DNA from 2 places in the Pinisolibacter sp. DMC100 genome. Region 1 is predicted to be linked to the other one. Evidence: predicted binding sites of a transcription regulator. Region 1 holds the regulator's gene; the other holds the start of a gene.
What was found. Region 1 encodes LexA, which represses DNA repair genes until DNA is damaged. Its sites were predicted from a motif close to TGTTCNNNNTGTGTTCNG; they were not measured.

Region 1 (14,765 bases):
GAACACCTGATGCTGCTCGACCTCGGCCGCAACGACGTCGGCCGCGTCTCCGAGATCGGCTCGGTCAAGGTCACCGACAAGTTCTTCCTCGAGTACTACTCGCAAGTGATGCACATCGTCTCGAACGTGACGGGACGGCTCTCCTCGTCGCACGACGCACTCGACGCCCTCGCCGCGGGCTTCCCGGCCGGCACGGTCTCGGGCGCGCCGAAGGTGCGGGCGATGGAGATCATCGACGAGCTCGAGAAGGAGAAGCGCGGGCTCTACGCCGGCTGCGTCGGCTATTTCTCCGCCGACGGCGCGATGGACACCTGCATCGCGCTGCGCACCGCGGTGATCAAGGACGGGAAGATGTACGTCCAGGCCGGCGCCGGCATCGTGGCGGATTCGGTCCCCGCCTCCGAACAGGCCGAATGCGTCAACAAGGCCAAGGCCCTCTTCCGCGCCGCGGAAGAAGCCGTCCGCTTCGCGCAAGGCGCCAAACGCGGTCAGTGAGCGGGCGGCGCCGCGGCGCCGTCTCTGCCCCCGCCCTTCGCCGCGCAGGCCGCTTCGGCGCGGGCGGCGAGGTCGGGGAGCGTCCGCTCGGCCAGCCATGCCGCCATCGGTCTACGGACGGCGACATCGCGCTTCGCGCCGACCGTCGCGCATGGATCGAGCCCCCGACCGAGCAGCAGGTCGACGGCGTCCGCGACGAATGGGGCATCCCGATCCGCCAGGCCGTCGAGGACGTTCTCCCCCCATGAACTCGTCGCGTCGGGTCGAGCACCGTGGTCGAGGAGCAGGCGCAGATGGTCGATGCGGCCGTTGCTTGCCGCCAGCACGATCGGCGACGCACCGCGACCGTCGCGACGGCCGGGATCGGCACCGGCCTCGAGGATGATGGCGAGCTTTGCCGGCGTGACCGTGTCCCCCGGCGGGATGTCGAGCGCGAGGGTCAAGACCGTCCAGCCGGTCGCCTCCGCGTTCGGATCGAAGCCGGTCCAATGCATGAAGCGCATCAGGCCTTCGCCGCCGTCATTGGCCAGCGCGCCACCGTAGCGATCGATCGGCTTGCCGATGCGCAGGATCTCGCGTCCCCACAGTTCGACGAGTTCCGTCTGCTGCGGCCAACGCGCCCAGGTTTCGTCGAGGGCGAAGGCGAGGCAGAACGCCGAACCGGCCACGATGGCGAGGGTGGCGAGCGCGTAGGCGGCGATGCGAAGGATACGCCGAGCAAAGGTCGTCATGGCACTCCGCCCCCGCCCTTCGCCGCGCAGGCCGCCTCGGCGCGGGCGGCGAGGTCGGGGAGCTTCCGCTCGGCCAGCCACACACGGAGTGGTTTCGCGACGGCGGATTCCGGCAGGGGCGGCCGAACGAGGGCGCAAGGGTCGAAGCCATGATCGAGGAGAAGTCCGACGAACGCACCCAGATCGGAGCTCTGTCCCGAACGGACGACGTCGACGGCATGATACCCCCGATGATCGCGACCGTCGGCCGAGGCGCCGTGATCGAGGAGCTGTGCGAGGCGCGCCGGATCGGTATACCGTCCCGCCTCGACGATCGGCAGCCTGCCGTCGGCGTCGCGTCGGTTCGGATCGGCCCCCGCCTCGAGAATGACGGCGAGCGTCTGCGGAGAGACGGCACGCGTCGGCGGCGAGTCGAAGGCGAGCGTGAGAAGCGTGTGTCCGGCGATCTCGGTCTCGACCGCCCCGTCGTGGCGGAGCAGACGGCGCAACAGCGCTTCCGGCCGATCCAGTTCGAGAGCCACGGCGAAATGGTCGGCAAGGTCGCCGATGCCGAGGGTGTCCTCGATCCATACGCCGACATATCTGAACCGGTCGGGGTACTCCTCGGCGAAGCGATCGATGGCGAGGATCGCAGCGATTGCGACGCCGACGAGAGCGACGATCGTGGCGAGGGCGTAGGCCGCGATGCGTGGCACTCGTCCGATCATGGCGCGCGAACTCCACGATAGCGTCGCAGACGATAGACCTTTTTCGGATCATCGAAGGGCCATTTGCCGAATTCGACGACGCGATCCTTCGCACTGACCGACATCGGAGTCCCACCGTCGTATCCGACGAAGATGCCGACATGTCCCGTCGAGACCGGAGACCACCTCGGCGCCGAAATGATGTCGCCGATTGCGGGCCTCCCCTCGACGATGTCCCAACCGTCGACGTGGAATGCAGGATCACCCCACTGACCCGCCAGGACCGGATATTTCGGTACGCCGAAACCGAACCAATTGTAGAGTCTCCCGCCGTTGGCCAACGGCGGATCGGCTTCGACGCTCTTCAGGACATCGAACACGAACAGATTGCACTTGTACGAACCAGCCCGGAAATTGTCTTTTGCCGTCCCCCAAGCCCATTCCGTGGACCCGATTTCCGCGACCGCTTTTTCGGCGACGGCCAGTTGGGCTCTGTCGATCTCCGCATGAGAAATCTCGAGCCCCGACGAGGCGCGGGCGTAGGCAATCGCCAGTCGCTCGTCTGCGGCGTCGATCCGGCGTTTCAACTCGGCGAGAAACTCGGGTGAAGGACTCGGGGAAGCATCCGCCACCCGAATGCGGTCGGACCTCGGCGGCCTGTCGCCCCCGGTCCACGAACCGTTTCCGTCGGTCCATCGCCCGCCGCCGGTCTCGCCGGCCGGGATGCGTGGTTGGTCGGGATTCCATCGGGAGCGCTCGAGCGCTTCGAGCAGTCGCGCGGCGGACGCGTCGACGCGGGCGGCGAGGATCGCCGAACGGCGGGCGGCCGGCGTGGGATGGAGGGAGGACAGCGGCATCGGATCACCTCTCGGTTGCATGATGCCACCATTGTCCCACCGATTTCAAAGGGTGCGGAAAAGTCGCACCTCTCTCCCCGCGACGCGTTCCGGCCGTCGCGGCGGTGCGCGAGCCGCACCCTCGTGCGTGACAAAGCCGCCCTCCCCGGCTATCTCTCGACCACGTTCATTGCCGGGGCATCGGGCCGCATGTTTCTCGTCGTCGACAACTACGACAGCTTCACCTGGAACCTCGTCCATCTGATCGGCGCCGAGGGCGTCGAGCTGAAGGTCGTGCGCAACGACAAGATCACCGTCGACGAGGTCGCGAAACTCGATCCCGAAGGCGTCATCCTGTCGCCCGGCCCCTGCACGCCCAACGAGGCCGGCATCTGCCTCGAGACGATCGAACGGCTCGGCGCCCGCATGCCGATCTTCGGCGTCTGCCTCGGCCACCAGTCGATCGGCCAGGCCTACGGCGGCAGGGTCATCCGCGCGCCGCACCTGATGCACGGCAAGACCTCGACCATCCGTCACGACGGACGCGGCCTCTTCCGTGGCCTCAACGCCGACTTCACCGGCACCCGCTATCACTCGCTGATCGTCGAGCGCTCGAGCCTGCCGGCGTGCCTCGCGCCCGTCGCCTCGTCGGACGACGGGCTGATCATGGGCCTGATGCACGTCGAGCACCCGGTCCACGGCGTCCAGTTCCACCCCGAGTCGATCGCCTCGGAGAACGGCACCAAGCTCGTCCGCAACTTCCTCGAGATCGCCCGCGACTTCAACGATCGCACCCGCGACCGCCGCGCCGCCTGAACCGTCCGGAGCCCGTAGTCCCATGACCGATCTGAAGGCCCTCATCGCCAAGGTGGCGACCGGCGCCAGCCTCACCCGTGCCGAGGCCCGCACCGCCTTCGACGTGATGATGTCCGGCGAAGCGACGCCCGCCCAGATCGGCGGCTTCCTGATGGCGCTGCGCGTGCGCGGCGAGACGGTCGACGAAATCACCGGCGCCGTCGAGGTGATGCGCGAGAAGATGCTGCGGGTCGACGCCCCCGCCGACGCCATCGACATCGTCGGCACCGGCGGCGACGGCTCCGGCTCGTGGAACGTCTCGACCGCCTCCGCCTTCGTCACCGCCGCCTGCGGCGTGCCGGTCGCCAAGCACGGCAACCGCGCGCTGTCGTCGAAGTCCGGCGCCGCCGACGTGCTGATCGGCCTCGGCATCAAGATCGACCTCGCCCCCGCCGACATCGCCCGCTGCGTCCGCGACACCGGCGTCGGCTTCATGTTCGCGCCGTCGCACCACGCGGCGATGAAGCACGTCGGCCCGGCCCGCGTCGAACTCGGCACCCGCACCGCCTTCAACCTGCTCGGACCGCTGTCGAACCCGGCCGGCGTCAAGCGGCAGATGACCGGCGTCTTCGCCCGCGCCTGGATCGAGCCGATCGCCCACTCGCTCGCGGCGCTGGGCTCGGAAGCCGCCTGGATCGTCCACGGCTCCGACGGGCTCGACGAGATCACCGTGACCGGCGAGACCCATGTCGCCGAGCTGAAGGCCGGCAAGATCACCACCTTCGTGGTCTCGCCGGAGGCCGTCGGCCTGCCGCGTCACCCCGCCGAAGCCCTCAAGGGCGGCGACGGTGCCCACAATGCGGCGGCGCTGCGCGCCATGCTCGACGGCGCGCCGGGTGCCTATCGCGACATCGTGCTGATGAACACCGGCGCGGCGCTGGTGGTGGCCGGCAAGGTCGCGACCCTCGCCGAAGGCGTGACCCGCGCCGCGAAGGCGATCGACGACGGCTCGGCGCGGGCGCGTCTCGATGCCCTCGTCATCGCCTCCAACGCCTGAGGCGGACGATGGCCGACATCCTGAAGAAGATCGAGCTCTACAAGCGCGAGGAGATCGCCGCCGCCAAGGCGCGCGTCTCGGAAGCCGAGCTGCGTGCCCGCATCGCCGACGTCGACGCCCCGCGCGGCTTCCTCGCCGCGCTGCGCGCCGAGAAGGCCGAAGGCAGGCGCGGCCTCATCGCCGAGATCAAGAAGGCGAGCCCCTCCAAGGGTCTGATCCGCCCGGACTTCGATCCGCCGGAACTCGCCCGCGCCTACGAGGCCGGTGGCGCCGCCTGCCTCTCGGTCCTGACCGACACGCCGTCGTTCCAGGGTGCACCCGAGTATCTGACCGCCGCACGTGCCGCCGTGTCGCTGCCGGCGCTCAGGAAGGACTTCCTGTTCGAGCCCTATCAGGTGCTGGAAGCCCGCGCCTGGGGCGCCGACTGCATCCTGATCATCATGGCCTCGCTCACCGACGACGAGGCGAAGGCCATCGAGGACGCGGCCTTCGAACTCGGCATGGACGTGCTGGTCGAGGTCCACGACGAGGAAGAGACCGAGCGCGCGCTGCGGCTCGCCTCGCCGATGCTCGGCGTCAACAACCGCAATCTCAAGACCTTCGAGGTCTCGCTCGAGACCTCCGAACGGCTGGCGAAGCTCGTTCCCGACGACCGCCTGCTGGTCGGCGAGAGCGGCATCTTCACCTCCGCCGACTGTGCCCGGCTCGAGGCCGTCGGCATCTCGACCTTCCTGGTCGGCGAGAGCCTGATGCGCAAGGCCGACGTGACCGCTGCGACCCGCGAACTGCTTGCAAGGTGAACCCCATGACCGCGACCGGCTCCCGCCTCACCCATGTCGACGAGACCGGTGCGGCCCACATGGTCGACGTCGGCGACAAGGCCGAGACGACCCGCACGGCGGTGGCCGAGGCGACCGTGACGATGAAGCCCGAGACGCTGGCGCTGATCCTCTCCGGCAACGCCAAGAAGGGCGACGTGCTGGCGGTCGCCCGCATCGCCGGCATCATGGCGGCGAAGAAGACGCACGAGCTGATCCCGCTCTGCCATCCGCTGCTGCTGACCAAGGTCACCGTCGACCTCGTCCCCGACGAGAGCCTGCCGGGGATCCGGATCACCACGCTCGCCCGCGTCAAGGGACAGACCGGCGTCGAGATGGAGGCGCTGACGGCGGCCTCGGTCGCGGCGCTGACGGTCTACGACATGGCCAAGGCGGTCGACCGCGGCATGGTGATCGGCGGCGTCCGCCTGCTCGAGAAGTCCGGCGGCAAGTCCGGCGAATGGAAGGCTGAGTGATCCCATGGCCCTGACCCCGGTCGACGACGCGCTGACGCGCCTCCTGTCCGACGTTTCGCCCGTCTCGGTCGAACGCGTCGCGCTCGCCGCCGCCAACGGCCGGGTTCTCGCCGAAGATCTCACGGCGCGCCGCACGCAGCCGCCCTTCACCGCCGCCGCGATGGACGGCTGGGCGCTCGCCGCGCGCGACGCGACCACCCCGGGCGCCCGCCTGGCCATCGTCGGCGAAGCCGCCGCCGGCCATGCCCACGACCGACCGCTCCGCGCCGGCGAGGCGATCCGCATCTTCACCGGCGCGCCGATGCCGGAGGGCGCCGACACCGTCGTCATGCAGGAGCACGCGACGCGCGACGGCGATCACGTCGTCTTCGCCGACGCCGCCGCCCCCGGCCGCCACGTCCGCGCCGCCGGCATCGACTTCCGCGAAGGCCAGCCGATCCTCGCGGCCGGCACCCGGCTCGACTGGACCAATCTCGGCCTCGTCGCCTCGGCGAACCATGCCGAGGTGCCGGTCCGCCGCCGCACGCGTGTGGCGATCCTTGCGACCGGCGACGAACTGGTGCCGCCCGGCACCGTGCCCGGCCCCGACCAGATCGTCGCCTCCAACGGCTACGGCATCGCGGCACTCGTCGAGGACGCCGGCGGCATGGTGGTCGATCTCGGCATCGTCCGCGACGATCTCGCCGCCACCCGCGCCGCCATCGCCGGCGCCTTCGCCGCCGAGATCGACGTGCTCGTCACCCTCGGCGGCGCCTCGATGGGCGATCACGACCTGGTCCACCGTGCGCTCGAGGCCGAAGGCGTCGCCTTCGACTTCTGGAAGCTGGCGATGCGCCCCGGCAAGCCGCTGATGTTCGGCCGCCGCGGACCGATCCGCGTCCTCGGTCTGCCCGGCAATCCCGCCGCCTCGCTGGTCTGCGGCCTGCGCTTCGTCGCGCCGCTGGTCGCGGCGCTGGCCGGTCGCGGCCCCGCCGGTCTCGCCCGCGAGACCGCGATCGCCGGTCGCGCCATGCCCGCCAACGACGAACGCGCCGACCACCTGCGCGCAGCCCTTCGTCACGACGCCGAGGGCCGGCTGGTGGCAATGCCGCTCGACAGTCAGGATTCCTCGCTGCTGTCGCGCTTCGCCGATGCCGACGCACTCATCGTGCGGCCGATCCACGCCCGCGCGGTCGAGGCCGGCGAACCGGTCGAGATCATCCGTCTGCGTCACGTCTGAGGGCGCTCAGCGGCCGTTGGCGACCGCCAGATAGAGCATCCGCTTGTGCTCGGCGCGCGAGCGGGCGAGGCTGTCGAGCACGATGCCGCAGGTGGCGGAAAGTCCCGCGAGCAGGATCATCCCGACGCAGAGCACCGCCGTCGGCAGCCGTGGCACGAGGCCGGTCTCGGCGAAGGTGACGAAGAGCGGCACCGCGAGCACCAGCGCCGCGATAGTCAGCACAAACGCCGGCAGGCCGAAGAAGGCCGCCGGCCGCGTCTCCTTGAGGAGATAGGCGAAGGTCCTCAGGATCCGCCAGCCGTCGCGCAGGCTCGACAGTTTCGAGGCAGACCCCTCCTGCCTCCGCCCGTAGGGCGTCTCGATCTCGACGACCGGCAGCATCATCTGCCCGGCATGGACGCTCATCTCGGTCTCGATCTCGAACCCGTCGGAGAGCGCCGGAAAGCTCTTCACGAAGCGCCGCGAGAAAGCGCGGTAGCCCGAGAAGATGTCGCGGTAGTCCGAACCGAAGAACCCGGCATAGAGCCGATTGAAGACCGCATTGCCGAAGGCGTGACCCGGCCGATGCGCCTCGCGCCGCACGTCGGCGCGGGTGCCGATCGCCATGTCGACGCGCTCCTCCGCGATCGCCGCGACCAGCTTCGGCGCCGAGGCGGCATCGTAGGTGCCGTCGCCGTCGGCCATCAGATAGACGTCGGCGTCGATGTCGGCGAACATCCGCCGCACGACCGCCCCCTTGCCGCGCCGCCGCTCGAGGAAGACCTCGGCACCCGCGGCCCGGGCGATTTCCGCCGTGCCGTCGGTCGAGCCGTTGTCGAAGACGCAGATGCGGGCCGCCGGCAACGCCGCGCGGAAGTCCGCCACGACGCGAGCGATCGAGGCGGCCTCGTCGAAACACGGCAGCAGCACCGCGACGCGCGGCCCCTCGGCCGGCACGTCCTCGTGACGCTCCGGAGCCTCGCGCGCCGCCAACGCCGCCGCGAGATGCCGACCGCTGTCGCCGAGGGCCGCGACGAGCGCCTCGTCGGAGAGCGGCTCGCACGGACGCGCCAGCATCCGCGCGGCGGGTTCCGGAGCAAAGGCATGGGGTTGGGCGAGCGGCATCGCGGCGTCCGAACGAGACTTCATGGTCCGTCAAACATTCGCTCCTAATGGTTGAGGGGTGATGAATCCACGGGCCCGCCGCCGCGCCCCGCCACGATGCCCCCGCCACGGACGACGCCTTGACCGACGCGCCCCGCCCCCTCCCGACCGCGACGCCCGCCTCGCCCGCAGCCGCGCGGATCGAAGCGGCGCTCGTCTCCTGGCCGGTCGCGCTCCTCGCCGGTCTCGCGCTCTGGGCGCTGTTTCAGGTGCCGGCGATCCACGGCCTGTGGGCATCCCGCGACTTCGGCGATTCCGACGACGCCATGCGCATGCTGCAGGTGCGCGAGTGGATGGACGGCAAGGCCTGGGGCGATCTCGTCGAGACCCGCATGAACCCGCTCGACGGCGTGCGCATGCACTGGACCCGCGTCGTCGATCTGCCGATCGCCGGCCTGATCCGCCTGTTCTCGGCCTTTCTCTCGCGCGCCGACGCCGAGATGGCGACGCGTCTCGTCCTGCCGGCGCTGATCTTCACGGCGACGCTGGTCCTCCTCGTCGCCCTCGCCCGCCGTCTCGGCGGGCCGGGCGCCGGTCTCGCGGTCGGTATCCTGTCGCCGCTCACCGCCTTCGTCGCCCAGGCACGCCTCGGCCGCGTCGACCATCACGACGCCCAGATCGCGCTCCTCGTCGCAGCGACCCTCGCGCTGGTCGTCTCGCTCGATCCGGCCCGCGCCCGCGTCGCCGTCGGAACCGGCATCGCCGCGGCTCTGTCGTTGGCGATCAGCATCGAGAACCTGCCCTTCCTCGTGGCGATCTCCGCCGCCTACGCCCTCGCCGCCACCGCGAGCCCGGCCCAGGGCCGCGCCGCCGCGCTCTACGGCGGGGGCCTCGCCGCGGCCTGCGCGCTCACCTGGGGGCTCTTCGCCGACCCGGCCGCCGGTCCCGTCTGCGACGCCTTCTCGACCGTGCAGCTGACACTGGCGATCTTCGGTGGCGTCGGCCTCGCGGTAGCGGGCACCCTCGCCCCGCGGCTCGGCGCACCCGCTCGCTGGATCGGCCTCGCCGTCCTCGGCGCGGCGCTGGCGGGGCTCCTCGTCGCCGTCTTCCCGCAGTGCCTCGCCGACCCGCTCGCCGGTGTTCCCCGCCTCGTCGTCGACTTCTGGCTCGCCGACGTGCCCGAGGCGCTGTCGCTCCGCCGTCTCGCCGCCCTCGATCCCGCCGCCGCCGGCGCCGCCGTGGCGCCGATCGCCGTCTCGCTCGTCGTCGCCCTCGTCGCGGCTGCCCGCGAGACCGGCGTCGCCCGCGTCCGCTGGCTGGCGCTCGCCGGCGTCGTCGCCGTCGGCCTCGCCGCGACGGTGTGGCAGGTGCGCGCCGCGACCTCGACCTCCGCCCCGGCGCTCGCCGCCGCCGGCTGGGCGCTGGCCGCGCTCGGCCGCCACCTCGCCCGCTTCGACGCGCCGCGCTGGCGCCTCGCTCTCCTGCCGGCGGCCCTGCCCTTCCTGTCGCTCTTCTGGGTGGTCGTCCTGCCCGCGAGCCCCGCGCTCGCGCCTGCCGATCTCGCCGGCCTCGCCTGTCTCGACACGGCCGAACTCGCCGCCCTCGACCGCGCCGCCCCGCCCGGTCTCGCCCTGACGACGATCGACACCGGCGGCCACGTGCTGGGCCTGACCCGCCACGCCGTCCTCGCCGCGCCCTATCACCGCAACACGCAGGGCAACGCCGACGCCCTCGCCGCCTGGCTCTCGCCCCCCGACGAGGCCCGCGCCGTGCTCGCCCGGCGAGCCGTCACCCACGTCGCCTACTGCCCCGGCCAGGCCGACTTCGAACGCTACGCCGCCCGCGCCCCCGCGGGCCTTGCGCAAGCATTGCGCCACGGCATCATGCCGCCGTGGCTCGAGCCGATTCCCGTCGCGGGCAGATGGAAGCTGCTGAAGCTGCGGTGAGGGACGTGCGCCGAAACGCCGTTCCACGGCGCGAAACGGCGCCGTTCACGCTTCCCCCTTGCGGAACATCCGCAGAACGCGTAGCGTGAGTTCGTGATTTGTACCCATCGCGAGTCGCCTGCCTGACCGGCCGAAGAGGCCGGTGGGAGTGCATGGTGCGGACGGGTACGTTCGAGTGCGGGGCTTCTTCGGGGTCCGCGGGGATGGAACATGCCGGGGCGGACGCCGATCGCGTCGCGCCGGCTGGCGAGGGAACGGGGTCATGCTGACGCGCAAACAGTTCGAACTTCTGATGTTCATCCACGAACGTCTGAAGGAGGACGGCGTTCCCCCCTCCTTCGACGAGATGAAGGACGCGCTCGACCTTCGCTCCAAGTCGGGCATCCACCGCCTGATCACCGCGCTCGAGGAACGCGGCTTCATCCGCCGCCTGCCCAACCGGGCGCGGGCGCTCGAGGTGGTGCGCCTGCCGGATTCGGTGGCGCCGGGCCTCGCCAGCCCCGCCCGCGCGCCGGGCTCGAAGGGCTTCTCGCCCTCGGTGATCCAGGGCACGCTCGGCAAGCCGCGGCCGACCGCGATGCCGGGTCCCGCCGGTGAGGAGACGGCGGAGGTCGTGTCGATCCCGGTCATGGGCCGCATCGCCGCCGGCACGCCGATCTCGGCGATCCAGACCTATACCCACGCCATTCCGGTGCCCTTCGACCTGCTGGGCGGCGGCGAACACTACGCCCTCGAGGTCCGCGGCGATTCGATGATCGATGCCGGCATCCTCGACGGCGACACGGTGCTGATCAAACGCGGCGACAACGCCGATTCCGGCGACATCGTCGTCGCCCTCGTCGACGAGGAGGAGGCGACGCTGAAGCGCCTGCGCAAGCGCGGTGCCTCGATCGCCCTCGAAGCCGCCAACCCGGCCTACGAGACCCGCATCTTCGGCCCCGACCGGGTGAAGGTGCAGGGCCGCCTCGTCGGCCTCATCCGCCGCTACTGACGACGCGCGTCGGCCACCCCGCGCGTGGACGCGTCGTGCGCTCGGGGTGGCCGACGGTAGACGGATCCGGCCCGGGAGCAGGCGACGCATCGTTCTCGGGCTGCGGAGGTGTGTCGCTCTGCCGATCCATGAACGGGCTCACCAGTCGTCGTGCGCGTCGCTGGCTCGCGGCGGTCCCGCATCGTTGGTCGAGGCTCGCGCGGTTTCCATCGGCCTCCCGGCCTCCCGGGCGCTCGGGCTCCATGAGACCGTCTAGGGATCGGCGCCGACCGCCGTGGAATCGGAGAGGTCCGCCTCGGCCGGCGCCGGCGCGGCGGATGCGCCGCCGTCCGGCGGATCGGCCGTCACCTCGGCGAGCGCATGGACGGCGTTCGGGTCTCGTGGCGTCCATGCCCGCGGCGACGCCGGCAGGCTCGGCGTCACGGAGAAGGTGAGACGTTTCTTCGTCGGCTTCGTTTCGCCGACCGTGACCTCGGCAGGCCCTGCCGGTCGCGATCGGTCCCCGTCCTCGGGTGCGGACGCCGCATCGTCCTGCGTCGGGTCGACCGCACCGGCCGACGGCGACGCATCTTTCCGGTTCGCCCCGCGCCCGAGCGCCTCGACTGCCCGCGTGCCGTCCGACTCGACACCGTCGGGCACCGGCACCGCCGCCACGTCGATCGTCACCGCGCCGGTCTTCGCCCGGGCGACGCGGTCGAGCACCAGGCTCGTCGCGGCGCAGCCCGGCGGGGCGGCGAGCGCCGAGATCACGATGTCGGCGCGGCCGCAGTCCTCGACGAAGCCGCGCGGATGGCGCACCACCACGACCCGCAGAGGCGGCCGCCCCCGATCGGACGAAGGCCCGCCTGCCGAGCCGCGCGCGCCCTCACTTCGCCCGTCGGCGAGCCCTTCGACCGACGTCTCCGCACTCGACTCCACGTCTCTCGCGCCGGTCCCGACCGCGCCTTCGCCGCCCCGGACGAAGGCGCAGCCGATCGCGTCGCAGCGCCAGCCGTCGGCGATGCCGGGCGCTCGCGGGTCGCGCGGATCGGCATCGGCGGCGAGCCAGATCGCCGTGTCGAAGGCGTCGTCCTTCGTCGCCAGCACGTGCAGCCGCCCGTCGTCGCCGCGCACCGCGACCGGCGAGCCGTGGCGGCCGATCATCACGTCGGGCCGCGGGCCGAAGCCGAGGAGGACGATCGACAGCACGCCCGGCACCAGGCCGACGAGGCGGATCCGCGAGCGCCACAGCGACAGCCACAGCACCGCCGCGACGCCGAGCGGCATCGCCGCCCAGTGCGGTGCGCCGAGGAGACCGCCGCCGCCCGGTAGCGCCGAGGTCCAGCGCCCGACCGCCACCATCCAGTCGATCCCGAGCCCCATCACCCACAGCGGCAGCGCCTCGAGCCCGAAGGGCATGGCGAGAAAGGCCACGACGGCGGCCGGCATCACGGCCATGCCGACGACCGGCAGCACCACCATGTTGGCGAGGATCGAATAGGGCGCGCCGCGATAGAAGATGCCGGCGATCACCGGCGCGGTCGCGAGCCCGGCGATCAGCGAGGAAAAGGCGAGGCCCTCGGCATGGTGCCAGGCGGAGACCAGCGCATGGACGATCGGTCCGCGCACCTCCGGCCGCGGCGGCCGCGCCGCGACGCGGATCTGCCACAGGTCCCACGAGGCGACCAGCGCGATCACCGCCAGGAACGACATCTGGAAGCTCGGCTCCATCGCCGCTTCCGGGTCGAAGACGAGGATGCCGACCGCCGCCACCGCCACCGTGTGCATGGTGATCGCCGGCCGATCGACGATCACCGCGAGCAGCGCGATCGACACCATGATGTGCGAGCGCAGCGCCGCCACCTGCATGCCCGACATCAACAGGTAGAAGGTCGCCGCGACGAAGGCCGCCGCCGCCGCCCATTTGCGGATCGGATGGTCGAGCGCCAGCCGCGGCGACAGCGCCATGAGCATGCGCAGCACGATCATCACGCCGCCGGCGACGAGGCTCATGTGCAGGCCGGAGATCGACACGATGTGGGTGAGACCGGAGGCGCGCAGCGGCTCGCCGACGCTCTCCGGGATCGCCCGCTGCTCGCCCACCATGATCGCCGCGGCGATCGCGCCGGCGCCGCCGGGAAGCCCGGCGCGGACGCGTTCGGCGACCCGGTGGCGCAGATCGCCGATCGGCGCGACGAGGCGATCGACGAGGCCCGGCGCCGCCGTCTCGCCCGGATGAGTCCGCCCGAGGACGTAACCGCCCGCCCCGCGCCCCTCGAACCACGCCCGCCGGGCGAAGTCGTAGCCGCCCGGCAGCACCGGCCCGTCCGGCGGCTTCAGCCGCGCCTTGAAGGTGACGGCCTCGCCCATGCCCGGCGCCTCGCGGCCGGCGGCGAGCGTCGCGGTGACGCGCGCCGGCGTCGTCGCGGGAGAAAGCCCGCCGCCCTCCATGCGTCCGACGTCGACGGTCAGCCGCGTACCGCCCTTGGCGGTGGCATCCAGATCGACGACGCGGCCGGCGACGGCGACGGTGCGCTCGTGATCGAGCCGGGGTGCCGCCGCGCGCCACGAACCGAAGGCGGCGACGAGCCCGCCGGCGATCACCGCGGCGAAGACGACGCGACCGATCGCCCGCCCGCCGCGCCGCCGCGAGACGGCCGCCGATCCGGCGACGACGAGGAAGAGGAGCGCGAGCGCGAGCGCCGACGGCTCCGCCGGCAGGGTGAACCACAGCGCGATGCCGCCGGCGAAACAGGCCGCGAGAAGCGGCGGCGCGGCACCACGGGCGAGATCGTCCTCCGCCCCGTCGACGAGGCGACGCAGCGCCTCCTCGAAGCGAAGCCGCCGTCCGCCGCCCGGCGGCGGAGCGAACCGCCGGTCGTCGTCCGCGCGATCGAGCACGCGGGGCGCGCCGAGGCGCCGCGGGGCTGCGTCGACCGACATGCACGAGGTTCCGGTTCGCTTTGCCGTCCCGACATGCTACACGATCCCGCGTCTGCCGCCATCGCCGCCGCGGGCATCCCCCTTTTTCTCCCGATCGGACCCCACCATGGTCGAGACCGTCGTCACCCGCTTCGCTCCCTCCCCCACCGGCTACCTCCACATCGGCGGTGCCCGTACGGCGCTGTTCAACTGGCTCTGGGCCCGCCACACCGGCGGCCGGATGCTGCTGCGCATCGAGGACACCGACCGGGAACGCTCGACCGACGCCGCCATCGACGCGATCCTCGACGGTCTGCGCTGGCTGGGCCTCGAGGGCGAGGGCGAACCGATCTTCCAGTTCGTCCGCGCGAACCGTCACGCCGAGGTGGCGCTCGAGCTGCTCGCCAAGGGCGGCGCCTACAAGTGCTGGGCGACCCAGGCCGAGCTCGAGGAGATGCGCGAGACCGCGATGAAGGAAGGCCGCCCGCCGCGCTACGACGGCCGCTGGCGCGATCGCGATCCTTCCGAGGCGCCGGCCGGTGCTCCTTACGTCATCCGTCTGAAGATGCCGCAGGAGGGCGAGACGGTGGTCGACGACCTCGTCCAGGGCAAGGTCACCTTCCGCAACGACGTGCTCGACGACTTCATCCTGCTGCGCTCGGACGGCACGCCGACCTACATGCTGGCCGTGGTGGTCGACGACCACGACATGGGCGTCACCCACGTCATCC
Region 2 (14,765 bases), on a different contig from region 1:
CCTGTGGCCCCGTCCGTCGAGGCCCGAACCGCGAGTCCATCATGAGCACCCACGCAGAAGTCCGGCGCCGCACCGTCCGCGACATCCGCAACGCCAAGGGCAAGACGCCGATCGTCTCGCTCACCGCCTACACCGCGCCGATGGCACAGATGCTCGACGACGAGGTCGACTTCCTGCTCGTCGGCGATTCGCTCGGCATGGTCGTCTACGGCCTGCCGTCGACGCTCGCCGTCACGCTCGACATGATGATCGCCCACGGCGCCGCCGTGGTGCGCGGCTCGAAGCGCGCCATGGTCGTCGTCGACCTGCCCTTCGGCGCCTATCAGGAGAGCCCGGAACAGGCCTTCCGCGCCTCGGCCCGCGTGCTCGCCGAGACCGGCGCCCAGGCGGTCAAGCTCGAGGGCGGCACCGAGATGGCGCCGACCATCCGCTTCCTCGTCGAACGCGGCGTGCCGGTGATGGCCCATGTCGGCCTGACGCCCCAGGCGGTCAACGCCTTCGGCGGCTTCCGCACCCAGGGCCGCAACCCGGAAGAGGCGGCGAAGATCTTCGCCGATGCCGTCGCCGTCGCCGAGGCCGGCGCCTTCGCCGTGGTGGTCGAGGGCACGGTCGAGCCGCTCGCCCGCAGCATCACCGAGGCGATCGCCATCCCCACCATCGGCATCGGCGCCTCGGTCGCCTGCGACGGTCAGGTGCTGGTGATCGACGACCTGCTCGGCGTCTTCTCCGACTTCACCCCGAAGTTCGTGAAGCGCTATGCCGAACTCGCCCCGGTGATCCGTGCCGCCGCCAAGACCTACGGCGACGAGGTGCGCGAGCGCCGCTTCCCCGGACCGGAACACGTCACGCCGGGTGCGTGAAACGCGCACCGACGACGAATCGACGTGGCGTTCGGGCCGACGATCGGCTAATCGGACGCCATGGCCGCACCTCTTCTCACGCTTCGCGACGTCACGCTGACCTTCGGCGGCGCCCCTCTGCTCGAGGGCGCCGAACTGATGGTGCACGAGGGCGAACGCATCTGTCTCGTCGGGCGCAACGGCTCGGGCAAGTCGACCCTGCTCAAGGTCGCCGCCGACATCCTCCAGGCCGACGGCGGCGAACGCGTCGTGCAGGGCGGCGTCACCATCCGCTATCTGCCGCAGGAGCCGGATCTCTCGGGCTTCGCCACCACGCTCGCCTATGTCGAGGCCGGCCTCGGACCGGGCGACGACGGCCACCGCGCCCGCCTGCTGCTGGAAGACCTCGGCCTGACCGGCGACGAGGATCCGAAGACGCTGTCGGGCGGCGAGATCCGCCGCGCCGCGCTCGCCCGCGTGCTCGCACCCGAACCCGACGTGCTGCTCCTCGACGAGCCGACCAACCATCTCGACCTGCCGGCGATCGAATGGCTCGAAGCCGAGTTGAAGACGATGCGCTCGGCGCTCGTCCTGATCTCGCACGACCGGCGCTTCCTCGAGAACCTGTCGCGGGCGACCGTCTGGCTCGACCGCGGCCGGACGCGGCGGATGGATCGCGGCTTCCACGACTTCGAGGCCTGGCGCGACGACCTGCTGGAGCAGGAAGAGGCGGCGCGCCACAAGCTCGACCGCAAGATCGCGATGGAACTCGACTGGCTGCGCTACGGCGTCACCGCCCGGCGCAAGCGCAACCAGCGCCGCCTCGCCGATCTCGGCGCCCTGCGCGAGCGGCGCAAGACCGAGCGGCGGGTGCAGGGCGAGGTCAAGATGGCGCTCGCCGAGGCCGAACAGTCCGGCAAGCTGGTGATCGAGGCCAAGGGCATCGCCAAGAGCTATGACCGGCCGATCGTCGCCGACTTCTCGATGCGCATCGCCCGCGGCGACCGGATCGGCGTCGTCGGTGCCAACGGCGCCGGAAAGTCGACGCTGCTGGGGCTCCTAACCGGACGCCTCGCGCCCGACGCGGGCTCGGTGCGGATCGGCGCCAACGTCGAGATGGTGACGCTCGACCAGAAGCGCGAGGCCCTCGACCCGACCGCGAGCCTCCGCGAGACGCTGACCGGCGGCCGCGGCGACCACGTCTCGGTCGGTGGCGAGATGCGCCACGTCATCGGCTACATGAAGGACTTCCTGTTCTCGCCCGATCAGGCCAACACGCCGGTGTCGGTCCTGTCGGGCGGCGAGCGCGGCCGCCTGATGCTGGCGCGCGCGCTGGCGCGGACGGCGAACCTGATGGTGCTCGACGAGCCGACCAACGATCTCGACCTCGAGACGCTGGACCTGCTCGAGGAGATGCTCGGCGATCACCCCGGCACCGTCATCGTCGTCAGCCACGACCGCGACTTCCTCGATCGCGTCTGCTCCTCCGTGGTGATGGCGGAAGGCGACGGGCGCTGGGTCGAATATGCCGGCGGCTATTCCGACATGGTCGCCCAGCGCGGCGCCGGCGTCGCCGCCCGCCGCGTCGAGAAGGCCGAAGCCCCGGTGCGCGCGCCCAAGGCGGAGACGCCGCGGGCCGAGGAACCGGCGAAGAAGCGGCGGCTCTCCTTCAAGGAGAAGCACGCGCTCGAGACCCTGCCGGGAAAGATCGAGGCGCTGCAGAAGAAGCTCGGCGAGCTCCATGGCCTGATGGCCGACCCCGACCTCTACGCCCGCGACCCCGCCCGTTTCGACAAGGTGTCGAAGGCGGTCGACGAGACGCAGACGGCGCTGTCGGCGGCCGAGGACGAGTGGCTGGCGCTGGAGATGCTCCGCGAGGAGATCGAGGGCTGAGGGCGCGGGCGCGAGACTCTGCAGTTCGACCGTCTCGCAGAGACCCTTCATCCTGAGGTGCTCGGCAAAGCCGGGCACCTCAGGGTGAAGCCGAACAGAGGTGGTGGACGTGCAGAGACGCCGGGAATTCGGCGTCACTCCTCGTCGAGCCCGAGCCCCAGTTGCTCCGGCCGGCCCGTCGGCGGCTCCATGCCGATGTGGCGGAAGGCGGCCTGCGTCAGCATGCGGCCGCGCGGCGTGCGCTGCACGAAACCCTGCTGGATCAGATAGGGCTCGACGATCTCCTCGATCGCGTCGCGCGGCTCTGAGAGCGCCGCCGCGATCGTTTCGATGCCGACCGGCCCGCCGCCGAAGGACACCGCGATGACGTCGAGATAGCGCCGGTCGAGCTGATCGAGCCCGGCGCGGTCGACCTCGAGCCGCAACAGCGCCCGATCGGCGATCTCGCGATCGATCGCGTCCTTGCCGGCGACGATGGCGAAGTCGCGCACCCGGCGCAGCAGGCGGCCGGCGATGCGCGGCGTACCGCGCGAGCGCCGCGCGATCTCGTTGGCGCCCTCTTCCGTCATGGCGAGGCCCATCAGCCGTGCGCCGCGCTTCACGATGTATTCGAGTTCGGCGACCGTGTAGAAGTTCAGCCGGATCGGGATGCCGAAACGATCGCGCAGCGGCGTCGTCAGCAGGCCGAGGCGCGTGGTGGCGGCGACCAGCGTGAACTTCGCCAGATCGATCTTCACCGAACGCGCCGCCGGTCCCTCGCCGATGATGAGATCGAGCTGATAGTCCTCCATCGCCGGATAGAGGATTTCTTCCACCGCCGGATTGAGCCGATGGATCTCGTCGATGAAGAGGACGTCGCGTTCCTCGAGATTGGTGAGAAGGGCCGCGAGATCGCCCGCCTTGGCGATCACCGGTCCCGAGGTCGAACGGAAGTTGACGCCGAGTTCGCGCGCCACGATCTGGGCGAGCGTCGTCTTGCCGAGGCCGGGCGGGCCGACGAAGAGCACGTGGTCGAGCGCATCGCGGCGATGCTTGGCGGCCTCGATGAAGACCGAGAGGTTCTCGCGCGCCGCCTGCTGGCCGACGAAGTCGCCGAGCGCCTGCGGCCGAAGCGTCGCGTCGAGGTCCTCCTCGCGCTTCTCGCCCGATATCAGTCGCTTGGGTGTCGTCATCGAATCGTCCGTCCGCAGGCCGTCGCGCGCATCCCTAGCACGGGGCGTCGGCGGGACGAAGCGAGAACGCGAGAGGCGCGCGCCCTGCCCCCGCCCTCGGCGCGCCGACGCGGAACTTTCCACCGCCGCGACGGATTCGCCCCCTCCCGCATCGCCGTTCCGGTGTAGGATCGCCCGAACGCATCCCCAAGGAGACGCGACGATGCCCCTCTTTGCCCGGCTTTCCGCCCCGGCTTCCGCCCTCGCCTCGATCCTCGCCCTCGCCGCACCCGCCGCCGCTCAGGAAGCCGCCGCGCCGGTCCTCTCCTGCACCGGCCCGCTCGGCGCGGACACGTCCCATGCCAAGCTCGTCGCCGCCTTCGGCAAGGACAACGTCGTCTGGAAGCAGGTCGACGGCGCCGAGGGCGAGAAGATCGGCGCCACCGTCCTCTATCCCAAGGACGCCAAGAAGCGGCTCGAGTTCTTCTGGGCCGACGACAAGAAGCGCGAGAAGCTCTCCTCGGTGCGCCCGGCCCACGACAACAAGGTCGGCGCCCAGAACGGCGTCCGCCCCGGTCTCACGATCGCCGAGGTCGAGAAGCTCAACGGCAAGCCCTTCGCGCTCTCCGGCTTCGACTGGGACTACGGCGGCTCGGTCACCGACTGGAAGGGCGGCGAGCTCGACAAGCCGGCGCCGGGCGGCTGCATCGTCTCGGTGCGTTTCGCCCTGCCGGCGGGCGTTCCCGACAAGGCGGCGAGCGCGGTTGCCGGCGATCGCGAATTCGCCTCCAACGATCCGAAGATGAAGGCCGCCAAGCCGATCGTCGATTCCATCGCCTTCGGCTGGCCGGTCGAGTGATCGACCGGACGGCGTGAGCCCACCCATGTCGCGCGCCGCCCGCCTCCTCGCCCTCGTCCAGGCGCTGCGTCGTCGCCGCACCCCGGTGACGGGGGCGGAACTGGCGGCCGAACTCGGCGTGTCGCTGCGCACCGTCTATCGCGACGTGGCGACGCTCGTCGGCGAGGGCGCCGACATCGAGGGCGAGGCCGGCGTCGGCTACCTGCTGCGCTCCGGCTTCCTGCTGCCGCCGCTGATGTTCCGCGACGAGGAGATCGAGGCCTTGATGCTCGGCTCGCGCTGGGTCGCCGCCCAGACCGACGCGCGCCTCGCGCTGGCCGCCCGCGACGCCATCGCCAAGATCGCCGCCGTCCTGCCGGCCGACCGCCGCGCCGCGCTCGACGAGCCGACGCTGCTCGTCCCCACCAAACGCGCGCATCCGCCGGAAGTCGTCGACCTCGCCGAGCTGCGCCGCGCCCTGCGCGAAGAGAGGAAACTCGCCCTCGTCTACCGCGACGCCGAGGGCCGCGAGACCCGCCGCGTCGTCTGGCCGGTCGCCCTCGGCTTCATGGAGGAGACGCGGGTGCTCGCCGCCTGGTGCGAGACGCGCGGCGCCTTCCGCCATTTCCGTGTCGACCGCATGGTGACGGCGACGATCGAGGAGGCGCGTCCGCCGCGCCGCCGCCGCACCCTCGTCGCCGAATGGCGCCGTGCCGAAGGCATCGGCTCACCAAAATGAGGAAGTGCAGACTGCTGACGGAAACTGTCGGCAGCCCGTCGCATGGTGGCTCGTCCTTTCCAACACGAGGTGACACCATGACGACCGAAACCGAGACCACCATCACCCCCGGCCTGCTGATCCTCTACGTCTCCGACGTCCGCCGCTCCGCCGCCTTCTGGTGCGACCTCCTCGGCCGCGAGACGATCGACATCTCCGACACCTTCGCCATGCTGCCGCTCGCCGGCGGTCTGGCGCTCGGCCTGTGGCGCGCCGACGGCGCCCGGCCCGCGGCCTCCCACCTCGGCGGCGGCGGCGAGATCGCCGTCAGGGTCGCCTCCGACGACGCGGTCGACGCCACGCATGCCGACTGGGCCGCGCGCGGACTGACGATCGCGCAGGCGCCGACCGCCATGGACTTCGGCCGCACCTTCACCGCCCTCGACCCCGACGGCCATCGCATCCGCGTCTTCCATCCATCGGTGGACTGACACCGATCCTTCGACCGAGCGATGCGGCGGGAAACGCCGCATCGCAACATCCCCGATCTGGCGCCGCGTCATCGGCCGTGCTCTCCTGTGGCCATCAGGGGGGCGAATGAACACGGACCGGACGATCGGACATTCCACCAATCTCGTCGGTCTGCCGACGGACTATCTCGGCACCGTCGCCTTCGTCGAGGCGCCGCGCCCGGTGCATGTCGCCGGCGTCGTCGAGATGAACCGTCCGCTGTTCGAGATGCTCGACCTCGCCGAGGACCTCGAGGAGGCCGGCCGCGCCTTCTCCGCCTACATGCGGGCGATGTTCGCCATCGATCGCGAGCAGCGCGAGGGGGCCGAGAGTGGGCCGAAACGCTATCTCTCCTCCTGGCTGCGCCTCGTCGCCGGCTGGGGCTTCGATTCCAACGGGCCCGAGGGCGCCGTGCTGAAGGGCTGGGTCGAGAGCCGTTTCGGCATCTTCCCGACCTGGCACAAGGGCCCGATCACCCGCATCGGCACCGGTCGCTGGACGACCTATGTCGAGGAGAAGATGTCGAGCCGCTTCCATTCGAACTCGATCATGACGCAGCTCGACTTGCTCTACGAGTTCTGCCAGTGGGCGCTCCATCGTTTCGTCGCGCCGGGCGTCAGCCACCTGACGCTCCACCGCGGCGTCAACGACTTCGGCGAACACGTCGCGCTGCAGCGGCTCGACAAGCGCCATGCGGTCGTCCGCATGAACGCGCTCGTCTCCTTCTCCGCCGATCGCGACACCGCCGGCTGCTTCGGCGACACCATCCTGACCGCTCGCGTGCCGCTGCAGAAGGTCCTGTTCTTCTCCGGCCTGATCGCCGACCACCCGTTGAAGGGCGAAGGCGAATGGCTGGTGATCGGCGGGGATTATCCCGTCGAGACCTCGTGGTGAGGATCGCCCCATGACCACGCAGCTCTCCCCCGAGATCGCCGACCGCGCCCATGCCGCCTTCCTCGGGCTCGCGATCGGCGATGCGCTCGGCGCCACGGTCGAGTTCATGACGGCGCGCGAGATCGCGGCGGAGTACGGCGTCCACCGCGACATCGTCGGCGGCGGCTGGCTGAAGCTGAAGGCCGGCGCCGTCACCGACGACACCCAGATGTCGCTCTGCCTCGCCCGCTCGCTCACCCGGCGCGGCGGCTTCGACGCCATCGACGTCTGCGAGGAATTCGCCGCCTGGCTGCGCTCCAAGCCGCCGGACGTCGGCAACACCTGCCGGCGCGGCATCCGCCGCTACATCACCGCCGGCACCGTCGAGGGCCCCTTCGCCGAGGGTGACGCCGGCAACGGCGCCGCCATGCGCTGCCTGCCGGTGGCGCTCGCCAATCTCGAAGACGCGAGCCGCGCCGCCGCCTGGGGCATCGCCCAGGCCCACACCACCCACAACCACCCGCTCTCCGACGCCGCCACGCTGGCGCTGATCGACATGGTGCGGATCCTGGTCGCGACCGGCGACGTCGCCGCCGCCCGCGCCCGCGCCGATGCGCTCGTCGCGGCCTTCCCCAACTTCGCCTTCACCGGCTACCACGGGCCGGCGACCGCCTACATCGTCGACACGATGAAGACGGCGCTCGCCGCCTTCTTCACCGCCGCGTCGTTCGAGGCGTGCATCGTCGCCACCGTCAACCGCGGCGACGATGCCGACACCACCGGCGCCATCGCCGGCATGCTGGCGGGTGCGCGTTGGGGCACGAGCACCATCCCGAAACGTTGGCTGAAGGCGCTGGAAGCCGGCGCCCGCGCCGAGATCGCGACCGTGGTGCCGGCCCTGCTGGCGCTCTCCGCCGCCGCGCCGTGACGAGAGCGTCGCCCGCGTCGACGTGACGGTCGCCAGCCATCGACGAAACCACCGTTCGGCGCCACCATGCGCCCGACCGACGGGCCGAGTCGCCCCGTCCGCCAGCGGAGATCCGACGTGCAGCGCGTGACCCTGACCTTCGACGACGACCTGATGGGCGAGATCGACCGTTTCATGGTCACCCGCGGCTATTCCAATCGCTCGGAAGCGGTGCGCGACCTGTCGCGCGCCGGGCTCGCCCGCGGCATCGAGGTGGTCGGCGAGAGCCGTGACTGCGTCGCCTCGCTGACCTTCGTCTTCGATCCCGAGACCCGCGAACTCGCCAAGCGGCTCGCCGCCGCCTATCGCGACCGCACCGACGTCCGCGCCACCCGCCTGCAGCAACCGCTGCCCGGCGGCGAGATCCTGGAGATCGCCGCGCTCTCCGGCGACGTCGCCGCCGTCCGCGCCTTCGCCGAGGCGATCCGCGCCGAACGCGGTGTGCGGAACGGTGAACTGGTGGTCATCCCGGCGCCGACCTGAGGCCCCTCACGCCAGCGCCAGTTCCTTGAGCCCCAGGCGGATCAGCGTCTCGGTCGTGGCGTCCTCGCCGGCGCTGCGGGCAGCGGCCGCCACCGCGGCACTCGCCCGGATCTGCGGATAGCCGAGATTGACCAGGGCGGAGACTGCATCGGCGAGCGGCTTCGGCGCCGTCTTCTCGGCGATGCCGCCGGCGAGCGCGACGAGGCCCGGATCGACCGAGGCGAAGCCCGGCGTCTTGTCCTTCAGCTCCTGACAGATGCGCTCGGCGAGCTTCTTGCCGACGCCCGAGGCGCGGCAGAGCGCGGTGACGTCCTTCAGCGCGATGGCCGAGGCGAGTTCGCTCGTCCTGAGCACCGACAAGATCGCCAGCGCCACCTTGGTGCCGACGCCCTGCACCGTCGTCAGGATGCGGAACCATTCGCGTTCCTCGAGATCGGCGAAGCCGTAGAGGCGGATCATGTCCTCGCGCACGATCGTCTCGATCGACAGCACCGCCGCCTCGCCCGGCGAGGGCAGGTTCTGCAGCGTGCGGCTCGAGCAGAAGCAGACGTAGCCGACGCCGTTGACGTCGAGGATGACGAAGTCGTCGCCGTATTCGTCGACGATGCCCTTGAGCTTGCCGATCATCGATCTCTCCTCAGGCCCCGGCGATCCGCAGGGCGCGCGTCAGCGTCTGGCGATGGTGGGCGTGGCAGATGGCGATGGCGAGCGCGTCGGCCGCGTCCGCCCCCTTCCACACCGCCTTGGGCAGCAGGATCCTGACCATGTGCTGGACCTGCTCCTTGTCGGCATGCCCCGCCCCGACGATCGCCTTCTTGACGGCGTTCGGCTGATATTCGGCGACCGACAGCCCCGCCTTGGCCGGCACCAGCAGCGCCACGCCGCGCGCCTGACCGAGCTTCAGCGTCGAGGTCGGGTTGGTGTTGACGAACGTGTGCTCCACCGCCGCCTCGTCGGGCGCATGGTCGGCGACGACCGCGGCGAGCCCGTCGTGCAGCTCCACGAGGCGTCCGGCCAACTCGTCCTTGGCGGTCGAGGTGATGGTGCCGCAGGCGACGAAGGAGAGGCGGTTTCCCGCGACGTCGATCACCCCCCAGCCGGTGCGCTGGAGGCCGGGATCGATGCCGATGATTCGAACGGTCGATGTCATGCCCGCGACGCTAGCATGTTCTCGGTTCGTTTCGCAAAGGGGGAGGCGGGAGAGAGGCGGCGACAGATCCTGATTGCCGGCGCCGACATCAACACAGAATGACAAAATATAAAAGAAAATAAAAATACTAAACACGATAATTAAGTCGCGCTATATCTATCTAGCACATCACATTTAAACACCTCTTGCCTCCAGCCGTCGCATAAGAACAGACGCGATAGACAAATGATCCAGACATCCATCTATCGTATCAAGAACGATTTCATGGCCACGAGGATTTCTAATAGCCGAAATAACGCCGGAAAATATAAATTTATATCCGAGTTGCTCGTCTATTTCACTCTGCGTACCCAAATTTGTCAATTTAATTTTGGGATTAGTCTCGGAAAAAGCAGACATCATAAGAGATGAACCAGAAGAATGAAGCTGCGATAGCATTTTTACCTCGCTCTCAAGGAGCTTAAACGCTTCAAATGTAGCTTGCGCGTAGTGTCCATTGTCGAACAATTTACGAGACACCCTGCCAATTTCGGAATGTATGTTCCTCTCGTCGAATGGGTGAGAAGACGCGATCAATCCGTCGTCAGCAAGACAAAAACGCCCAGCAAGACGAACAATGCGCTCGAATTTCTTAAAATCATCACCCATCTAGTAAGTTCGCGCGAATACTTTTAAATATAGCATCATATACCTCCTGCGAGCCGTTCGCCGGAAGGTTGACTTCAACACGAACCGTTAGCGCCATATTTTTGCGAATATCACCACCCCCGGTATCATTAACATCATAAACAGGAGGAACATCCTGGACCTTCACAGAACCTTGCTTTGACTTCGCCGCTTTAGGCCGACTTGGAGACTTAGCAGGAGCAGGAGCGCTTGAACCATTCGAAGCAGAATGACCGGCCATGGACGCGAACGCCTGAAACAGACCAGCCTGACGCCCTCCAATAATCTCGCTCGTCTTATCTGTTGTTCTGAAGTACGTCGTAAGCTCCTTTCGACTCAAACTCCACACATCTTCGCCACGCAGATCAAATAAATCGCGATAAGCAGACCGCACTAAGCCTTCAAATGCCGACGTAAAGGCATCCTCACCCAACAAGAAAACATCATGACCGCTTTCCGTCCGTTTGCATTCCCCATCAATTACACCAATAAACTGAAGAGCATTAATTACATAGCTTTCATTATTTGGTGCGAGCCCGAATTTCTTGACGGTATCGGATGTCACAACAGATGGGAAGTTACGCCTGAGATGACCAATCATCTGTTCGACGCTGCCCGGGCCAGAAATATATGGATGTGTTGGCACTTTCTTGCCCTCGATTGAAAGAGAGACGGAATCACACGCCAATTGGCTTAAAGTCAGCACACATTGAGCGCATTTGCAATAACCGGTTGTATAGGAGAAATAATCTTGTAGATGATGCGGATGGTCAACGCGCGTCGACAAAAACGGGCGCCGGAGGTCTCCCTCCGGCGCCCGCCGAGATCGTCCGCGCTCCGCCTGCTCACATCGCGGCGAGCTTGGCCATCACTTCTTCGGAGATGTCGAAGTTGGTGTAGACGTTCTGCACGTCGTCGTCGTCTTCGAGCTGGCCGATGAGCTTCATCAGCGTCGTCGCCTTCTCCTCGTCGACCGGAACGGTGTTCTGCGGCCGCCAGTTGGGCTTGATCGACTCCGCCTGACCGAGCGTCGCCTCGAGCGCCTTGGAGACTTCCGAGAGGCCCTCGAAGGTGGTGACGATGACGTGGCTCTCCTCGTCGGAGACGACGTCGTCGGCACCCGCCTCGATGGCGGCCTCGAGCACCGCGTCGGCGCTGCCGGCGGAGGCCGGATAGGTGATCTCGCCGATCCGGTCGAACGAGAACGACACCGAATTGGTCTCGCCCAGCGCGCCGCCGAACTTGGTGAAGGCGGCGCGGACGTTGCCGCCGGTGCGGTTGCGGTTGTCGGTCAGCGTCTCGACGATGACCGCCGTGCCGCCCGGACCATAGCCCTCGTAGCGGACCATCTCGTAGGTCTCGGCGTCGGAGCCGGAGGCCTTCTTGATGGCGCGCTCGATGTTGTCCTTCGGCATGTTCTCGGCGCGGGCGTTGAGGATGGCGAGACGCAGCTTGGCGTTCATCCCCGGATCGCCGCCGCCGTCCTTGGCCGCCACGGTGATTTCGCGGGCGAGCTTGGAGAAGAGCTTGGAGCGGACTTTGTCCTGCTTGCCCTTCCGGTGCATGATGTTCTTGAACTGTGAATGTCCGGCCATGGTCGTCGTCTCTCGCGATCGCGGTCGTGCGGGCTCGAGCGGGAACCGCCGACGCCCGGGAATGTCGGAAAGTGCGCCCTTATAGGCGGAGGCGCGGCGAAAATCCAGCCGGGCCGAATACGCGCATCACGCCTTCGGCATCGCCTGCGACAATCGCCCGCCCAGACGCAGCGGCTCGACCCGTTTCGCAAGTCCCGTGCGCTCGTCGGTCTCGACGAAGAGGCCGCAGACCGTCGCCTCGCCGCCGGCCGGCTCGAAACGGGCGCGGCCGATCTTGGTGGTGAAGCGGTTGATCGGCTCGTCCTTCTCCATGCCGATGACGCTGTCGTAATCGCCGCACATGCCGGCATCCGACTGGAATGCCGTGCCTCCGGGCAGGATCTGGTAGTCCGCCGTCGGGACATGCGTGTGCGTGCCGACGACGAGGGAGACGCGGCCGTCGAAATGGTGCGCCATCGCCTGCTTCTCGGAGGTCGCCTCGGCATGGACGTCGAGGATGATCGCGTCGGCCTGCTCGGCGAGCGGACAGGCGGCGATCTCGCGTTCGGCCACCGCGAAGGGGTCGTCGAGCGGGTCCATGTAGATCCGCCCCATCACCGAGACCACCAGCACCCGCGCGCCGTTCCTGGCGATGTAGAGATTGGCCCCCTTGCCCGGCGTGCCGGCGGGATAGTTGGCGGGGCGCAGCAGTCGCGGCTGGCGCTCGATGAAGACCAGCGCCTCGCGCTGATCCCAGGAATGGTTGCCGAGCGTCAGCGCATCGGCGCCGGCGTCGATCAGGTCCTGCGCGATCTCCTCGGTGATGCCGAAGCCGCCGGCGGCGTTCTCGGCATTGACCACGACGAAGTCGAGCCCGAGGTCGTCGACGAGACCCGGCAGGCGCTCGAGCACCGCCTTGCGTCCGGCCTTGCCGACCACGTCGCCGAGAAAGAGAAGTCGCATGGGGTCACTCCGAAGCGGTGGTCGCCGGCCGGATCGCACCGGCCTCGGTGAGGATCAGATCGAGCGGCCGATCGTGCGGTTCCGCCGGCACCTCGTCCACCCGTTGGGTCGAAAAGGCAAGACCGATCGCCAGCCTGCGACGGCCCGCGTCGAGCCGGGCGAGCGCCCGGTCGTAATGGCCCTTGCCGTAGCCGATGCGGTGGCCGAGACCGTCGAAGGCGGCGAGCGGCACCAGCAGCACGTCGGGATCGACCACCGGCGCACTCGCCGGCGGCACCGACAGGCCGAAGGAGGCGCGCTCCAGCGCTTCGCCCTCCCGCCACAGACGGAAGACCAGGCTCTCGCCGTCGCCCAACACGACCGGCAGCGCGAGATGCGCGCCGGACGCCTCGAGCCGCCGCATCAACGGGCGCGGATCGATCTCCGAGCGGATCGGGAAATAGCCGGCGACGATGGTCCCGGCAGGAAGCGCAGGCGTCGCCGGATCGGCCGCCAATGCTTCCGCCGCACGCATGCGGAAGGCCGCGTCGAGCTCGTCGCGGCGGGCGAGGGCCGCGCGGCGGAGCGTGTCCTTGAGGGGAGCGAGGGCTGTGGGCGTGGCGGTCATCGACGGTCCGGCGGGGCGGGGTTGGTGCCCGCGTGTTCGGCGACCGGCGCCACGAAAGGGGCAGAGTGACGAAGCCACCTCGACCGGTGGAGAATTCGATCCCGGGAAACCTACGAAGTAGGTGGGCGCCGTAATGAGAAAGTCCACGGACCTCCCCAGTGACAGCTCCCGTTAGGATCGATAAGGCCCCGGGGATGCAGACTCCTGCCGCGTCGCGCAGCCTCGTCGGGATCGAATATAGGGCTTGGCGCAGCGAAGTGCCAGTGCGGGCACTGTCGCCGGCTCACATCACCGCCGCCACCACGAAGGGCAGCGCGGTATAGGAGAGCAGCGTCGAGCCGAGCACCACGCCGGCGACCTCCTCCGGCGAATTGTCGTGCATCCGCGCGAAGAGATAGTTGAAGACCGCGCTCGGCATCGAACTCTGCACCACCAGCACGCCGCGCTCCGCCCCGGTGAAGCCGAAGGCGGCGGCGATGGCGAAGCCGGTCGCGATGCCGATGCCGATCCGGAGCACCGAGACGACGAAGGCCCGCGGCAGCGCCGCCACCTCGAGCCGGGCGAGCGCCGCTCCGAGCGCCAGCAGCATCAGCGGGATGGTCGCCCCGCCGGCGAGCGAGGCGGTGTTGGCGACCCATGGCGGGATCGCCAGCCCCAGCCCGCCGACGAGGAGCGAGATCCACACCGCGTGGATGAAGGGCACCTTCAGCAGCATCGCCGGCGTGGGCCTGCCCGAGGCGATCGCCGGGCCGACGGTGAACTGGAACACCGAGGTGATGGCGAAGAAGATCGTCGCCAGCGTCAGTCCCCGTTCGCCGAAGGCGAAGAAGCAGATCGGCAGCCCCATGTTGCCGATGTTGGGAAAGACCACGGCCGGCAGATGGGTGCGCAGCCTCAGCCGCAGCGCGAGGAGTGCCGCCGTGCCGGCGAGCGCGAAGACGGCGAGGCAGACGGTCGTCGCCGTCACCATGGAAGCGACGTCGCGCCCCGGCAGCGGCGTCTTGGTCAGGGCCGAGAAGACGAGGCAGGGCGCACCCACCAGGGTGACGAGCCGAGTGACGAAGGCCTGATCGAAGGGATGCGGGCTGCGTCCCCAGAGAAAACCGGCGAGCGTCAGCACCAGCGACGGCGCCAGCACCGCCGCGAGATCGGAGACGAGTTGCAGCGACACGCGATCGATCCGTCGTTGGGGGACAACAGAAGGGCTCAGCCCTCGTCGGTCTCGTCCGGTTCGGCGCGCCGGCGCCCCAGCGCCTCGGCCACCGCGACGACGCGGCTCGCCGCCTCGTCGATCCGCCGGGCGATCTCGATCTCGACCTCGTCGCGCCGTTCGATCACCGCGGTGCGGGTCTCGCGCAGCAGGCTGTTCTCGGCCTCGAGGCTCTTCAACCGGCGCTGGGTCTCGACCAGATCGTCCATCACCGTGACGGCCGCCATCACGGTCAGCCGCTGGTCGCCGATCTCGCCGAAGGAGCCGCGCAGCCCGTGGATGATCTCGTCCACCCGCTGGGCGAGGCTCTGGAGGTGCCCCTC

Region 2: a site for LexA is predicted at 9,439-9,456, ahead of ruvC (crossover junction endodeoxyribonuclease RuvC). Genes of this name have one in related genera too.

What each region holds. Positions count from the first base shown of each region.
Region 1 covers NZ_JBQUZT010000002.1:383,630-398,394, reverse strand. The annotation lists gene trpE (anthranilate synthase component I) at 1-495, shown strand, start outside; gene ACT541_RS10730 (ankyrin repeat domain-containing protein) at 489-1,226, opposite strand; gene ACT541_RS10725 (hypothetical protein) at 1,376-1,954, shown strand; gene ACT541_RS10720 (hypothetical protein) at 1,930-2,769, opposite strand; gene ACT541_RS10715 (anthranilate synthase component II) at 2,959-3,564, shown strand; gene trpD (anthranilate phosphoribosyltransferase) at 3,587-4,600, shown strand; gene trpC (indole-3-glycerol phosphate synthase TrpC) at 4,609-5,400, shown strand; gene moaC (cyclic pyranopterin monophosphate synthase MoaC) at 5,406-5,894, shown strand; gene ACT541_RS10695 (molybdopterin molybdotransferase MoeA) at 5,899-7,113, shown strand; gene ACT541_RS10690 (glycosyltransferase) at 7,120-8,241, opposite strand; gene ACT541_RS10685 (hypothetical protein) at 8,337-10,142, shown strand; gene lexA (transcriptional repressor LexA) at 10,405-11,133, shown strand; gene ACT541_RS10675 (ComEC/Rec2 family competence protein) at 11,386-14,055, opposite strand; gene gltX (glutamate--tRNA ligase) at 14,162-14,765, shown strand, end outside.
Region 2 covers NZ_JBQUZT010000013.1:1,071-15,835, reverse strand. The annotation lists gene panB (3-methyl-2-oxobutanoate hydroxymethyltransferase) at 42-860, shown strand; gene ACT541_RS20390 (ABC-F family ATP-binding cassette domain-containing protein) at 921-2,732, shown strand; gene ruvB (Holliday junction branch migration DNA helicase RuvB) at 2,867-3,904, opposite strand; gene ACT541_RS20380 (hypothetical protein) at 4,107-4,742, shown strand; gene ACT541_RS20375 (helix-turn-helix transcriptional regulator) at 4,768-5,460, shown strand; gene ACT541_RS20370 (VOC family protein) at 5,538-5,930, shown strand; gene ACT541_RS20365 (NAD(+)--dinitrogen-reductase ADP-D-ribosyltransferase) at 6,037-6,843, shown strand; gene draG (ADP-ribosyl-[dinitrogen reductase] hydrolase) at 6,854-7,750, shown strand; gene nikR (nickel-responsive transcriptional regulator NikR) at 7,868-8,272, shown strand; gene ruvA (Holliday junction branch migration protein RuvA) at 8,279-8,899, opposite strand; gene ruvC (crossover junction endodeoxyribonuclease RuvC) at 8,910-9,422, opposite strand; gene ACT541_RS20340 (TIGR02391 family protein) at 9,597-10,070, opposite strand; gene ACT541_RS20335 (DUF5343 domain-containing protein) at 10,063-10,734, opposite strand; gene ACT541_RS20330 (YebC/PmpR family DNA-binding transcriptional regulator) at 10,934-11,683, opposite strand; gene ACT541_RS20325 (TIGR00282 family metallophosphoesterase) at 11,810-12,625, opposite strand; gene ACT541_RS20320 (5-formyltetrahydrofolate cyclo-ligase) at 12,630-13,232, opposite strand; RNA gene ssrS (6S RNA) at 13,300-13,458, opposite strand; gene ACT541_RS20310 (AEC family transporter) at 13,516-14,403, opposite strand; gene ACT541_RS20305 (cell division protein ZapA) at 14,439-14,765, opposite strand, start outside.